2 regions of the Paenibacillus campi genome follow, and region 1 is predicted to be linked to the other one. Evidence: riboswitches for the same ligand, from Rfam matches in the RefSeq annotation. Region 1 holds a riboswitch; the other holds the start of a gene.

Region 1 (7,677 bases):
GCAAAAATACAGCTTGAGCGTGCCCACAGCTTCGCCATGCACAAGCAGCGGCAGCACGACCGCCGCCTCTAGCGGACAATCCTGATGCGAGCAGCGAATATGTTGCGGCAAGTGCGCAAGCATCAGCTTGCCTTGCTCCAACACGGTGCGCGTCAATTCGGTGCCGACCTCCTGCCCTGCCACATGATGATCCGCCGCCGCACCGACATGCGCCAAAATATGAGTGCGATCCGTAATCGACACCGCATCCGCCTCGGTTAGCCGCAGCAAAATATGCGCCGCTTCCCGGCATGAATCCGGGTTCAACCCTTGCCGAAAAAACGGCAATGTCCGGTCGGCAATATGAAACGCCAGCTGTGTCTGCGATGCGCTTTGCCGTTCCTGTTCTTTTAAAATCGAGCGAATGATCAGCATAAACAATAGCGTCCCAAACCCATTCAGCAAAATCATCGGCATGCCAATCGTCTGCACAAGCATCACCGCATCCCCATACGGTTTGGAAAAGAGCACAATGAGCAGCATTTCCACCGCCTGCATCGCCATTCCGACCAGCGCCGCAAACCACGGCGGCACAAGACCGTGACGACGATACCAGTTGCCAAGCCAGCCGGACACAACGCCCGCCAGCACCGACGATATCGCACATTCCAGCGCCGTAAAACCGCCTAGCGGATAACGATGCAGCCCCGCAATCAACCCAACGCCCAGACCGACCAACGGGCCGCCGAGCAAACCGCCAATGCTAACGCCCATAATGCGTGTATTGGCGATCGCACTGCTGGAGTCAATCCCGCTTAGCCAGTTTTGCGAGACGACTTCGTTCAGATGAATTTCGATCCCGGTATAATTGCTAATCACTCCAAACAGACCGAACACGACGATTAGCAGCAACGTGCCGACCCGTCCACGCCGATTGTGCACCATATGGCGGAAAATTTTAAACTGGGACAGCACAAAGGCGAGAATGATCAAAATCCCGACCCGTTCCAGCATTAACGGCAACAGATGAATCATCACTCGCCCTCCTTTAGATGGCAATGCTCCGTGTATACGATTTAATTTACATCATTTGCGCAATCTGCATCATTCACATCGTTTGCATGTACAATGTATAGCACAGGCTGACGCAAATGAACGATATATTAATATCGCCATTTTAGCATGTAAGCGTATACCAATCTATATATCGCTTATGACATACGCAGCGTACACCAACTGTGCAGCCCATTGTTTTTGCATCCGCTACATGATCTTATGTACAGTAATAATCTATACAATCCCAAACGACATAGTTAAAGCGATCGTCCTTACCTCTTATTCCTTCCCGCAATGAAGTGCGGCTTGCAACATACAATTTTCGCGTATCCCTTAATGCTTGATTGTAGACAGGCTATTTATAAGGAGCAAGGGACATATTGGGGGAAGCTTAACAATATGTAGTCGCTTCACTGGAACTAGCAGCTTGTCTTAAGTACATTTACAGTTTGTCGATCTGACTATCGCTTGATGATGAAAATGAAACAAGAACTCATACAGCTTACTCTGACACAAACTCCCCGTATCGAACTGCCTACCCAGTCGACTATACGATTTATGTACATGTCGTATCAGTTACCTTCAATCCGTTCGATTAGCGAAAAGAACACCGATTCGGGATCGGTGCTCGTTGGTGTTTATTCATTTTGTGAGAACGTGTCTGCTGACAGCTTAATCCCCATCTGGATGGAGCAGGGTGTTGTAGAAGTCAAATGAACTGCATCGCTGTACAAATTGAATGAAAATCGACAATGTTCTTTTGCGATCGCTTTACAACCATACGATCAACAGCACCGTCGCACCAAGCAATGCCACGGCATACACCGCATCACGATAGGTCAACGCTGGGTGTACATAATAAGTGCGCTCTCGTGTGCCGGTAAAACCTCTTGCTTCCATTGCGATCGCGATGCGTTCGGATTTGCGGACGCCTTGGCTGAATAGGGGGAGTGCATAGCGCAGAAACGCTTTGCCACCATGTCCGTGGCGGTAGCCGCGAATGCGGTGGGCGATTTTCATTTGTTGCAATTCGCTTTGGAAAAGTGGAATAAACCGAAAGCCTGCCAGCATGCCGTATGCCCATTTGGGCGACAAACGCAATTGGTGAATGAGGCTCATCATCAACCGATTCAAATCGGTAGTAGAAGTGAACAGCATGCCATAGGTGACAAAACCGAGCATCCGCAAGCCGATTAGCAGCCCATTATGCAAGCTTTCGGTCGTCACGCGAAACCATGCCGATTGCCACAGTACATGCTCGCCTTTGCCAAACGCCGCTAGCATCCAACATACGAGTACGAAAAACAGCGTATACGGTAGCAAGCGGCGCAGCAAATAGACAGGCGTCCAACCGCCGATGCTAATGCCGATCACGACGGCGACTAGCCAGATTGCCAGCGTAAGCAGCGGGTCGCGAATGCCCATTAATACCGCCATAACGAGCACATGCACGATCAGCTTGCCGGACGGATTGAGTGTGGACAACCATGAACCATTGCTTTTCATAGCTGATGCAGCCCCTTTCGTTCCAAATGGAGACGGTATGGTAGCGGCGCTTCGATCGCGCTCTGTTGCAGCAATGTTCCGTTCAAAAACAAGCCTGGTGGATCGCCATCATAGGCGATGTCACCAGCTTGAAATAGCAGTACCCGATCCGCATACCGATCGACCAACTCCATATCATGCGTCACCATCACGATCGTCGTGCCCGCTTGCTGACGGCGATGCAGCCGACCGATCAGTTCTGCTGCTGTACGCGCATCCTGACCAAATGTAGGCTCATCTAGCAGCAACAACTCCTGATCAAACAGCAGCATCGTCGCCACGCTCAGTCGACGCTTTTGCCCAAGACTAAGTGCAAATGGATGTTCGTCTCGTAAATGCTCCAATCCAAATTCACGCAGCAATTGCAATGTTCGCTGCTGTAGCTGCTGCTCATCCCATCCACGTTGCCGCCCGCCAAAAGCGACTTCATCGTATACCGTATCGGTCACAAATTGCAGCTCCGGATTTTGGAACACAAAGCCTGCGCGGGCATACAGCTCGCGATCATGCCATTTGCGCAGCTCTTTATTATGCAAACGCACAGTACCGGACAGCGCGGGCACGAGGCGCAGTAAACTTTTCAAAAATGTGCTTTTGCCACTGCCGTTCTCGCCTACGATCGCCACCCATTGACCGGCAGGGATGTGTACATGTAACCCGTGCATAATCGCTTGACGTCCATAGCCGATCGTTAGCTGATCCGTTTGCAGTAAAGCGGGTAGTTTATCGCTTGCGGACGAGTAAGTGTCGGTTGCAGCATACTCGGTATGCCCAATCGATGGCGCCGTGCTGTCCGTTTGTACAGCTTGCGCAGCATGTATCGCATTTGCAGCTACTCCATCCGTTTTAGCTACTTGCTTATCATCGCTCGACTGAATCGGTGTGCGTTCAAATAGAGCTGTAGCGCCAGTCGAATGATGCTCATCCGACGTTGCTGGCGTTGCGATTATTCGCGTCGTTGCTCTGTCTGGCTTAGCGCCGGTCGGTATATGCTCGTCAGACGTTGCTAGCATTGTAGTCATGGTCGTTGATAACATGTCTATGTCTGCCTTAGCGCCTGCTTGCCCATTTCGCCGTTCCAGACGTTGCTGTAGCTGCTCGGTCAATTCCACTGCCAGCGGATGAGCAGGATTGCGGCGCACGTCTTCCCAGCGATATGGGAACAACCGTGGCAGCCATACACCCGCTCGCTCCATCTCCTGGCGATAATTGGCGATGATCTCAGCGGGCGAACCGTCCGCAAGCAAGCGACCATTACGATCTAACAATATGACCCGATCCATCCATTCGATACATCCGTCCAGCACATGCTCTACGACAATCATCGTATGGTGCCCTTTATTACTAAGCTGGTGTAATAACTTAAAAACATCATTACGACTAACAGGATCAAGCTGGGCGGTCGGCTCGTCGAAAAACAGCACCTCCGGCTCTAATGCGAGCAAACACGCCAGTGCGAGCCGCTGCTTCATCCCACCGGATAGCGTTTCGATCGGCGTTTGACGCGGAATATGCAGTCCGACCTGCTCCATCGCCCGCTCGATTAGCGGCTCCATCTGTGCGCGCGGAATCGAGCGATTTTCCAGACTGAAGGCAATTTCCTCGTCTACGCGCAGCATACAAAATTGCGAATCCGGGTCTTGGAACATGACGCCACATGCGGGCTGGCTTTGTACATGCCCTTCTAGCTCCGCTTCAACATGCTGCGGAATAATGCCTGCCAATACCGATAGCAGCGTTGATTTACCGCTGCCGCTCGGGCCGAGAATGAGCACCTTTTCGCCTTGCCGGATCGTTAGGCTAAGCTGCTGCAATACCGGGCGCTCCTGACTGTAAAAGCGTACTGACAGATGATCGCAGCCAAGATAGGTCTGCTTAGGAACCGGTTGGAAGACCATTGCCTGTTCCTTTTCTGCGGCGCGCTTTCATCAGCTCGTATGAATTTAACACACCGGTGCGCGCCAGCGCTTCGACGACGATTTGGGCGAGCAGTCCGCCCAGCACGATACCGCTTACGACTTGAATGCCTAGCGTCAGCCAGAACATCGTTAACGTGTAATAGCCCATCCCGTTCGCAATAACGCTATAGATCATACTACCAACCGCTGCCAGCGCGCCGGACAGCATTAATGTCCATACATTAAAACGGCGATAACCGAATATCGCAAACGCCAGCTCGGCGCCCAAACCTTGGAATATGCCGATCAATAACGCCGACAGTCCAAAATGGCTACCTGTCAGCATCTCGACCGCCGCCGCCGCCACTTCAGCGATCAACGCCGCGCCAGGCTTGCGAATAATATAAGCGACAATCGGGCTGGCGATAACCCAGATGCCAAACATAAAGCCCGCTCCAACCGGCCCGACCAATGCCGAGATCGGAATCCACAGCGTTGACCAGCCGAGATACACGACCCCACATGCTACGGATAAAATAACCGCGAGCACGACCTCCTTCATATTCCACGTCCGATTCATACGTGTGTCACCTCCACAGCGTTATCATCGTCGAGCGGTACCGGCCAATCTTCCAGCGTATACGCCATCTCCCAAAACAAATATTCATACTGACAACTCAAAATAAAATGCCGCTTCATCCGCTCCCGATGCTCCGCCGTCGTCCGCTCGGCAAGCTCGTCCAGTCGCTGGCAAAAACGAGCGGTAATCGTATCGGTGCGATTGCCATAAAAGTCGATCCACTCGTAAAACGGATGCGATGCATCCGGCTGCACTTCTTCCAGCAGCCGTTTACCGATTTCCCAGTACGTCCACGGGCATGGCAGCAACACCGCCAAAATATCGCCCAAATCGCCCTCTTGCGCTGCCGTCAGCATATGACGAATATAATTGTGCGCTGACGGTGCAAGTGGATAACCTTGCAATTGCTCATACGGCACCCCTGCAACTTGGCAAAAATTGTTGTGTGGGTGAATTTCACTATGCAGCACAAAACCGATCTGCTCGTTAAACATCGCCATATCGTCACGATGCTGACATTTGGCGATTGCCATGCCGTAAATGCGCATAAAGGCATTTAAATATTCAAAATCCTGTTTTACATAATGCATAAGCTGTTCCGGCTGCAACTTGCCGTCGGCAATGCCCCGCACAAAAGGATGATTGTAAATCGCCTCAAATACCGGATCGGCTGCCGCTCTAATTTCCTGTGAAAATCGCATCATTTCCTCGCTCCTTTGCCAATAAAAGTATGCGGAAAGAGCCTCCCTGAGCTAAAGGGGTACGCAAAAAAGCCGCCCCAAATGGAGCGGCAGTATAAACGGCATACATGATGCTATCCCTGCACAAGCTCCACTTTCCTACGCTAGTACGAACTAGATCAGGTTCCAAGGGTCCGAAGCAATTTCGTCTCAGCCAGTATATGGCTCCCCTAGTGGTCTTTCTCGTATAAACCTTGCACCAGGCGCAATCGTAGCGGCTGGCGGTAAGGCTGTTTAATTGCCTTTTACTCTACACAGCGAGATTCAGTATGTCAAGCGGCACAACTGTCAATGCAATGGAAAGCGGTCTATTTTATAAATTGATACGTGTCTTTTGGATACTTATTCCACTCATACGCTACATGAAACGGATTGGAACCATAACCGATGCCGTCTTTGCGCAAAATCGTACCGCCGTTTGGCAGGATCGGAGTTTGCGAAGTCGGATCACCAAGCACATCCAGCACGGTATTGCCACGCTTCAGCACGATACCGGTCAAATTGTAATCGTTTGGCGAGTACATCATCGCTTCATCGTTAAAATAAGCGGCGTTCGTAATATCAAAAAAGTCGTAAAACGTCGAGTTAATTACGATATAGTTCATGCCTTGCGAACTGCCGTCGTACAATAACGGGAGCGTAAAGCTGCTAATCGTATTCGTTTGTTTCATCCATTTATAAAAGGTGAGGCTGTAATCTTTAGTTGTGCTAGTAGCCGAACTCGTATTCATCAGCAGTGCGATCCGTCCGTTCGAACCTTCTACATATTGTGAGAAATACATATCTTTCGTCGTGATCGGGTCTTGCTTGACCGTAAATACGGCAGCACGTCCGTCTGCACCGACGACCCACTGCATAACCGGCAGCGAAGTCAATGACAGCGACGTACCGTTTAATGCCGTCGGGCCGGTAAAGGTTGAATTGGCAGTGCCCATATACGTCGTGAATGAGGTCTGACCTGGGAACAGATCGGATAGATCGTAGTCGATCGCCTGGATGCCGTATTTCAAATTGACCGTAATGACCGCTGCGTTCACCAGCAGCGCATTATGCACTTTTAGCGTATATTGTACCGTTCCACCTGCACCATCATCAGCGGTAATGACCACATCGGATGCACCATTGATCGTGCCTGCTTTGAGTGTGAGCGTATTGCCGTTGATTGAGGCGTTAGTCACATTCGGATTGCTTGATGTGAACGTATACGTCAGCGTATCGCCATCCTCATCGCTAAACAATTGACCCAGATCATAGTCGCGATCCATCGTCACGCCTGGGGTAAGCATTTGCTCCGAGATGGAAGCGACAACGGTTGGCGCATGGTTGATTTTGACGACTTGCAAAGCGAATGAAGAACTGTTGCGACGACCGTATTTGTCATAAACGTCAAATGTGACGGTCGTGTCACCGATCTGGAGCGGCGTGAGCAAAATACGGGCATTTTTGCCTGATACGGTAGCTGTAGCATGATCATACGTATCCGCCGTTACACTGACCGAATCGATGTCGAGATTTTGCAAATACGGCAACAGTCCGAACCATACGGGCGGCTTGTTCAGATTAACGATCTGCTTCGGAATGAAGGCGATCGTAGCATCTTCCAATACCGTCACCGGAATATTCGTCGTAATCTCACCGCCGCGTCCATCGCGTGCGTACACTTTAATCGTTGTATTGCCTGCGGTTGCGGCTGTAATGCTCAGCGTGCTGGCACTGATCGAAGTCTGTACTGCATACACATCTGCTGTCACCGCTTCATACGTCAGCACATCATCATCCGGGTCAGAGAATAAAGTGGACAGCTCGACGGTCGTTGCCGCTCGCCCTATAATGAGCGTTGCTGCTTGTGGTATGTTCGCCACAACCGGGCTACGATTGG
Region 2 (7,677 bases), 170 kb from region 1:
GACCGAGCGTCGATTGTCCTCCCAGATGCGCAGCAACCAGCTTTGCATTTCACTGCGGGTAAACGCATCCAGCGCACTAAACGGCTCATCCAGACAGAGCAGCGATTGCGGCCCGAGCAATGCGCGTAGAAAAGCGACCCGCTGCTGCATACCGCCGGATAGCGTATGCGGATACGCTTGCCTGAATTCGCTTAAGCCTACTTTATCCAGCCACGTCCGCGCCAGTTGTAACGATTCACGTTGCGGCAGCCCGGCAGTTTCGCGGGCGAGCACTACATTTTGCTCAATCGTACGCCACGGAAACAGTGCAGGTTGTTGCGGCATATAACCAGCGCGCCCTTTTTGCCCATTGATGCGTGTGCCTTGCAGCACAATATCGCCGTCATCGGGCAGCACTACACCGCCGATCATTTGCAGCAATGTGCTTTTGCCAGAGCCGGATGGCCCGATAATCGATACAAACTCGCCCTCTTGTACGGTAAGCGAGATATTTTCCATGACATGCAGCTGTTTTTTGCCTTTGCCAAATGTTTTGCGCAGTTGTCGCAGCTCCAAAAAAGGCGCGTCCAGTGGCGGGAGATCGGATACAACCAGATTAGTGAAACCGCTGTTTGATACTGGGGACGGATGAGCGGTGGAGCGATTGGGATCGTTCATGTCATTGTCCTCCTTGTGCGCTATGATTCGTTCGTTGCCAGCGAATGCACCAATGCTCCAGCAGCACGATCAGCGAAAACATAATTAGACTAAGTGCGATCACGATTAAAATCGCCACAAACATACGGTCGGTGCGAAAGGCGGATTGCTGCAATATCATATAATACCCAAGTCCTCGATCACTGCTAATCCATTCTGCAATAATTGCGCCCATAATGCTGTAGGTCGCTGCAATACGTAGCCCGGAAAAGACAGCCGGCAAACTGTACGGCAATTCCAGCTTCCAAAAGATTTGTCGGCGTGTCGCCCCGATCATCTCCATATAATTGAGCATCGTCCGATCTGTACTAGCAAGCCCACCGAGCGCTGCGACCGTAATCGGGAAAAAGCAGACGAGTACAATGACGATCAGCTTGGACATGATGCCAAAGCCGAACCAGATAATGAGCAGCGGCCCGAGCGCGATGACCGGAATATTTTGACTCAAAATAAGCAGCGGATACAGTGCCCGCCGTAAAAATGGCACGATATGCAGTATGCCTGCCACGACTAAGCCGATTAACACCCCGATGCCAAAACCTTCCAACGTCAATTGTAATGTTGCCCATGTATGCCCAAGCAAGCGATCATAGCTGCTGCTCGCTTCGATCACGATTCGTGCCGGGCTGGGGAGAATCCAGTCCTCGATCCGAAACAGCGATGTCGCCGCCTGCCAGATGAGCAGGAACAAAACGACCGCCCCTAAGGGCGGCCATATGCCTTTCCACCAGTCACGTATGGACATTAGCGATATTTCTCGGTCAAGCCGTCCATGCTAATGCCGTCCGGACTGTGCGCAATTTTGATCTGTGAAATGATGCTAGGGCTGCCCTTCTCCACAAGCGCCTCATGCATCTGCCGAACGATCTCAAGCAGCTCTGACAGCTCGCCTTCCATCGTCGTTTCGAGCGGATGAACTTCATATTTCACACCGGACGATTGAATGACTGCAATGGCAGCATCTACATAATCGTAGGCATGCTCACCCGGCTGTGTTTTGGGGATCACTTGAATGCTAAGCAGTGTGTTAGCCATGTGTACGACCTCCTTGAATGATAGTCAGCGAATGATAGTTATCAGTACATTAATGCTTGTATGCATAGTGTAGGCGGGAAAGCATCCTCCACTTCGGTACGGAATAAGGAATGAACTCCCAGCTCGCACTAGAATTTACGAACGAACGAGCAGAGTGGGTTGCTACAATTAAATTACTTCTAAATTACTTACTCCCCTGCGCAGCAGGCAGAAACTCATTCGTAAACGCTTTGCTAGCATCGAGCGGTTTTTCCAGCAGTTTCTGTTTGTACATCCAGTCGGCATAACCTGTCCAAACTTGTTCTTTTTGCAATCCCCACTGGGATGCATCATCTTGATAGCGTGGCGACAGCCATTCCTGGCTCGCTTGCACCAGTTTGGGATCGAGATCAGGCACCGCTTTGGTCAAGATGTCGGCAGCTTTGTCGGGATTGGCGATCGCGTATTCATAACCTTTGGCAGTCGCGCTCATAAACGCTTTCACCAACTCCGGGTTTTGTTGAATTTGCTGCTCATTGGTGACGATTACCGGTGTGTAATAGTCGAGGCTTGGCGAGTAATCTTTGACGTACAGCATATCGAGCGGTTCGCCGCGCAGCTTCGCTTCGATACCAGTCCAACCGTAATAAATCCAGGCGAAATCAATCCCTTTTTTGACGGCGGTAAAATAGTCTGCATCCCCGATATTAACGCTTTTCACTTTGCTCACATCGCCGCCATCGGTATCCATAATCGACTTCATGACCGCTTCTTCTATCGGAGAGCCCCATGCGCCATACGCTTTGCCTTCCATATCTTTGGGCGTTTTGATACCGCGATCGACCGGTGCGGCAAAACCGGACGTATTATGCTGAATGACCGCTGCGATCGAGACGAGCGGTACGCCTTGTACACGCGCTTGCGTAACGCTCTCCTGGTAGCTAATGCCAAACGGTACTTTGCCTGACGCTACAAGCGTATCCGCGCCGCCCTGACCCGGCTGGATTATGTCTACATTCAGACCGGCATCCCGGTAATATCCCATTTGCTGGGCGACATACAGACCGGTATGGTTCGTATTGGGCGTCCAATCTAGTACGACCTGTACATTTTTAAGCGCTGGTGTTGTGTTGCCGTTAGCGGCGGTGGAAGATGTGGTCGTATCTTTTTGAGCGCATGCTGTCATGACGAGTAGTGCGGCTGCCATGAGCAGCATGCCAAGCGTCGTTCCGATTTTTCTCATTTCTGTTATTTCTCCCTTCGTCCTAACCCCATTTGTCAGTCAACGATCTGTATAAATGAAAAAAGCGCCCCGGATCGGGACGACATAGGTTCATATATGAGCTTACATACATGGCATGTGCTGCTTCCTACGCTGGCATTATCCAGATCAGGTCATAAGGGTCTGTATTCATTCAATACACTCTCAGCCGGCTTCCTCCAGCTCCCCACACGTTATGCGCTTTTTCTAGGTGTAATTATAGACGAGCTGGCATCTACTGTCCAGCAGGCGAGCAGGACGAGTGAGCGGTTCAGCTTGGAACAGAGCGGGTATGTAACGAATGGAGACATAATATCCCATTTTGATTTGAACTGCGAAAGGAGCTTGATCATGAGTACAGCAACTACAGAACAAGCAATCATCAAAGCCCTGTCGAACAATCCGTTTTGCTCATTTGGCACAGTGGAGAACAATAAGCCGCGTGTCCGTTATATGGCAGTATACAATGATGGATTACAAATTCATCTTGCCACGGACCGCAAAACACATAAAGTAGAAGAATTGGAACAAAACCCGAATTGCTATTTGCTGCTTGGCTACGAAAAAGGCGGCAATGAAGAAGTCGTACAGATCGAAGCGACCTGCAAAGTGTCCAGTGACAGTGAGCTGAAGCAACGCGTCTGGAAAGACGAGTTCAAAAAGTGGCTGGATGGCCCGGATGATCCGGATTATGTCGTGCTCGATATTACACCGCAATCGATCGAATATATCGATCAAGACGGCAATCGTCAAACATGGGCAGGTTAAGCCAAGTCATTGACCAGGCAGTCATCCGACAAAATCAGCGTGATCTGATACACTATAAGCGAACCTACGGCATCGTTGCCAGGGTTCGCTTTTTGCTTTATTTGACCGGGTTTGCGCCGGAATGCACGTTTATTCGTTATCGAATTTTGTAATATTACGGGATGAAAAGTGAATGCGCAAAACGGATTTTTTGTCAGTTTTTGCTTCCATTATCAGGATAAAATAGGGACTGAAGGAACTTGAAACAAGTTGTGCAATTAAGGTATAACGAATATAAAGCTACAAATTTTAGTTATTAAGCATGTGGCTCGTCATGATTGTATAGCGCAAAGAGCACATGACTATTTTTTATAGCAGGACATCGCAGCGGTGCGGGATGGAGCAATCCTACCGGCATAGGCGATGCCGTTGCCATACGGAGTTTTGTCCATAGCTGAAGCTGTTTCGCTTGCCAGCGTAGCCTATGGATGCCGGAAGGGTTAATCGACGGGAGGTGGTTTCCTTTGGATCTGCAAAAGATGGAGCAACAAATCGAGCAGGAGCGCCGGATATTGAATCAGATGGCTGCCGAGCATGGCATTTGCGACCACCGCGTAATCGATCAGTCTGAGCAACTGGATCGAATTATGGATTCCTATCTGCATCATAAACAGCGTAAAAACAAAAAATTGTCGCCTAATCTTGGCGAAGACTGTTTCTCTTAAGCGCTCATGTTAGCAGCGAGATCAATATACAGGCGTCCGATCGGCAGCTTGCCGGATAGGGCGCTTTTTTGTGTTTGGTAGCTTGGCTTATTCTCATTTATAGTATGCTGCCTATTTTAAAAAAAGGAATCGAAGCGGCTTAAATTTTCAAATGAATGATGTTTAACGTACAGTTAGTGCGTACATGTGCAAGATGAGCGAATATTCAGCTAACATCCTTAAAAAGTGCCTGCTTGCCATTGCCCGATTGTGTTAGCGGGGATATGGTTTATAGGCGAAAACAAGTTTATTGCCAGCAGCAGCGTCCATACAGCATACTGTGAATCATTCATTTGAATGCAGAAAGGACGATACGCATGACGAACGATCACGATCTCATCCTATCGATGTCACCGGATAAGCAATTTTTGATACAGCAAGCGATGCAGGAGTTAGACGCTCGTTATGATGCTAAGACAGCGCTAATCTGGGGCGAGCACGGTTTGCACGATACACGGGAAAGCGCCCATTATGCGCTCGGATTGCTGCTGCGCGGCGGTGCGGACGAGTGTAAGGTAGCGAGCGAAATGATCGGACAGGTGCTGAATATGCAGTTTCGACAGCCAGGTGAACTGTATGATGGCACATTCAACACAGCGCTGGAACGTCCGTTGCCGCCAGCGGGCTATACCGCATGGGGCAGCTTTTCGCCTGGATTTGCTTATGCCGGTTCAGATGCGCTGGATGAAGTGTATCGACGTTTTGCACAATATAGCGGGCTGACCGATAATGAGGAGTTGGCACAACGGTTTCGGCAGGCGACCGATGAAGTGTTTCCGCGCGTATGGGAAAGCTTTGATCCGAATTGGCGTGAATTTATCGCCTCGACATTTGCGGTCATATTAGCGCATTTTGAAGCGGATTTGTCGTTGGAACTCGTGCAACGTATCGATGAGGCGATGAAGCTAACGGTAGCGACATCGCTGGAACGGTATCGTACGCAATCGATTCCGACCAATACGAATATTGAGCTGATGCATCTGTTTATCACGCATTATTATGGACATCGCTATGGACAGGCGGAATGGATCGATCATGCCGAACAAGGTGCGATTGCGTTACATAACGATTATATGGAGCTGCATTCATTTGCCGAATTTAATTCCAGCACATATTATGGCGTCGATCTGACGGTGCTGGGCATGTGGCGGACGTACGGACGCACAGCATCGTTTCGCAGCATCGGGCTAGCGCTGGAACATGGGTTGTGGCAGGATATTGCGGATTTTTACCATCCCGTACTTGAAAATATTTGTGGCCCGTTTGCACGTAGCTATGAAAATGATATTACTGAGCATAGTTCGATCGGTGTGCTGCTCTATTTGGCGCTTGGCGAGTCACATCGCCATCTCACCCGTGTCAATTGCGAAACGAGTCATAATCCGCTGATTGCGCTAGTTGGAGTAGACATGCAAGAGCAGACACGGGCACAGCTTCGTTCGTGGGGAGGGGAGCGCTTTGTCACCCATCGGTTCCGTGAGCTGTGTGAACGCGATCTGCCGGGGCATAATCGCCATCTATGTACGGCAAAAGCATGGATGAGCGAGCGGCTGATGATCGGCGGTCTGTCTGGTAGTCGCAATACGAACGGGCAGATGCATCATGCGACCGCCCACTGGATGACGGCGGATGGACAGCGGTATTCGCTGCGTATGGTACGTAGACAGCAAGGGCAGAGCTGGAATACGCATTTGCGTGGAATGAGCTTTGAAGTGGATGTGGAGACGCGCAGACTGCATATTGCAGCAACGTTTCGGACAGCATTGCCGATGGAGCTTGTGTTTGAGCTGGATGGGCCGGAGCTAGCACAAATTCGACTGACGCCGGAAAGCTGGTATTTGCCCGGACTACAGATCGATGTGGACACCGCTGCTGCGCCATCTACACTAGTGCAGACATGTGCACGCGCTGAAATTGTATACACCATTTCCGGGGACGCGAAATGTGCGGCTGAACAGGAGCTGCGGTTTAGGCTAACATTTGCCGAACAATGACATTAACATTCTTTTTTTGACTTAATTTTTAAAAAATAGCAAAGAAACGTTAACTTCTACTTCAAATATGGGAAGCAATAGTATACAATTTTACCAAGCAATTGCACGCAAGGACGTTTGTTCACTTCCATTTTACCACTGGTCAATATTTAGTTAGAGAGAGATCAAAACGCTCTGTCTACGCGGTTCCTACATAGTTGGCTGTTGCCAACCTGTTTTACCGACCGTGTTTGGAAGCGATACAAAATGACTAGGATACGTGCTCAACATTACGCGGAAGGGGTTATGCATTTTGAAACTAGGAAAAAAGACTATTCGCAAAGCAGTGACCGCTTTGGTCGCACTGCAACTGTTTGCCGTGACCGCCGTTCCGGTATTCGCAGCCGAAACGACAGGGAATGCCGTCGTTAAAATTCGTCTGATGGAGACGACTGATATTCACACGAACGTCGTTAACTATGACTATTATTCTGACAAGCCGACCGATGAATACGGCTATGCCAAAACCGCCACACTGATCAAACAAGCCCGTGCTGAAGCGAAAAACAGCGTGTTGATCGACAATGGCGATCTGCTGCAAGGCACACCGCTAGGCGATTATATGGCAAAGGTAAACCCGCTGAAGCCGGGCGAAGTCCATCCGGTCTACAAAGCGATGAATCAATTCGGCTATGATGCAGGCAACTACGGTAACCACGAGTTCAACTATGGTCTGGACTTTCTCGCCAATGCAGTCAAAGGCGCTAACTTCCCGTATGTAAATGCCAACATCTATACCGATGATGGCACAGGCAAAGGCGAGAAAAACTATTTTACCCCTTACCTGATTCTCGACAAAAAAGTAACCGATGAAACCGGCAAAACGCATAATTTGAAAGTGGGCGTGATCGGCTTCGTGCCACCGCAAATTATGCAGTGGGACAGCGCGAATTTGAACGGCAAAGTCGTCGTCAAAGATATCGTCGAAACCGCCCAAAAATTCATCCCACAAATGAAAGCAGAAGGTGCAGACATCATTATCGCGGTGCCGCACTCCGGCTTTGAAGATATTCCGCAAACCGAATTGATGGAAAACTCAGTGCTGTATTTGAGCAAAGTTCCTGGCATCGACGCAATTATGTTCGGTCATGCGCATAAAGTATTCCCAAGCAGCGACTTTGCTGGCAAAACCGGTGTCGATCTGGCAAAAGGAACGATTAAT

The links. A riboswitch is a leader RNA that binds a small molecule or an ion and turns the genes downstream of it on or off. The one in region 1 is predicted to bind thiamine pyrophosphate.
Region 2: it holds a riboswitch for thiamine pyrophosphate, as region 1 does, so the genes downstream of both, U1I11_RS14770 (ABC transporter substrate-binding protein) here and tenA (thiaminase II) in region 1, are expected to answer to the same signal.

What each region holds. Positions count from the first base shown of each region.
Region 1 is NZ_JAXSQZ010000006.1:174,474-182,150, forward strand. It holds gene U1I11_RS15435 (sensor histidine kinase) at 1-1,014, opposite strand, end outside; gene U1I11_RS15440 (energy-coupling factor transporter transmembrane component T family protein) at 1,807-2,541, opposite strand; gene U1I11_RS15445 (ABC transporter ATP-binding protein) at 2,538-4,478, opposite strand; gene U1I11_RS15450 (ECF transporter S component) at 4,456-5,058, opposite strand; gene tenA (thiaminase II) at 5,055-5,759, opposite strand; TPP riboswitch at 5,878-5,980, opposite strand; gene U1I11_RS15460 (S-layer homology domain-containing protein) at 6,107-7,677, opposite strand, start outside.
Region 2 is NZ_JAXSQZ010000006.1:6,649-14,325, reverse strand. It holds gene U1I11_RS14785 (ABC transporter ATP-binding protein) at 1-657, opposite strand, end outside; gene U1I11_RS14780 (ABC transporter permease) at 659-1,441, opposite strand; gene U1I11_RS14775 (MTH1187 family thiamine-binding protein) at 1,441-1,731, opposite strand; gene U1I11_RS14770 (ABC transporter substrate-binding protein) at 1,916-2,896, opposite strand; TPP riboswitch at 3,061-3,170, opposite strand; gene U1I11_RS14765 (pyridoxamine 5'-phosphate oxidase family protein) at 3,323-3,739, shown strand; gene U1I11_RS14760 (aspartyl-phosphate phosphatase Spo0E family protein) at 4,243-4,443, shown strand; gene U1I11_RS14755 (hypothetical protein) at 4,800-6,476, shown strand; gene U1I11_RS14750 (bifunctional 2',3'-cyclic-nucleotide 2'-phosphodiesterase/3'-nucleotidase) at 6,769-7,677, shown strand, end outside.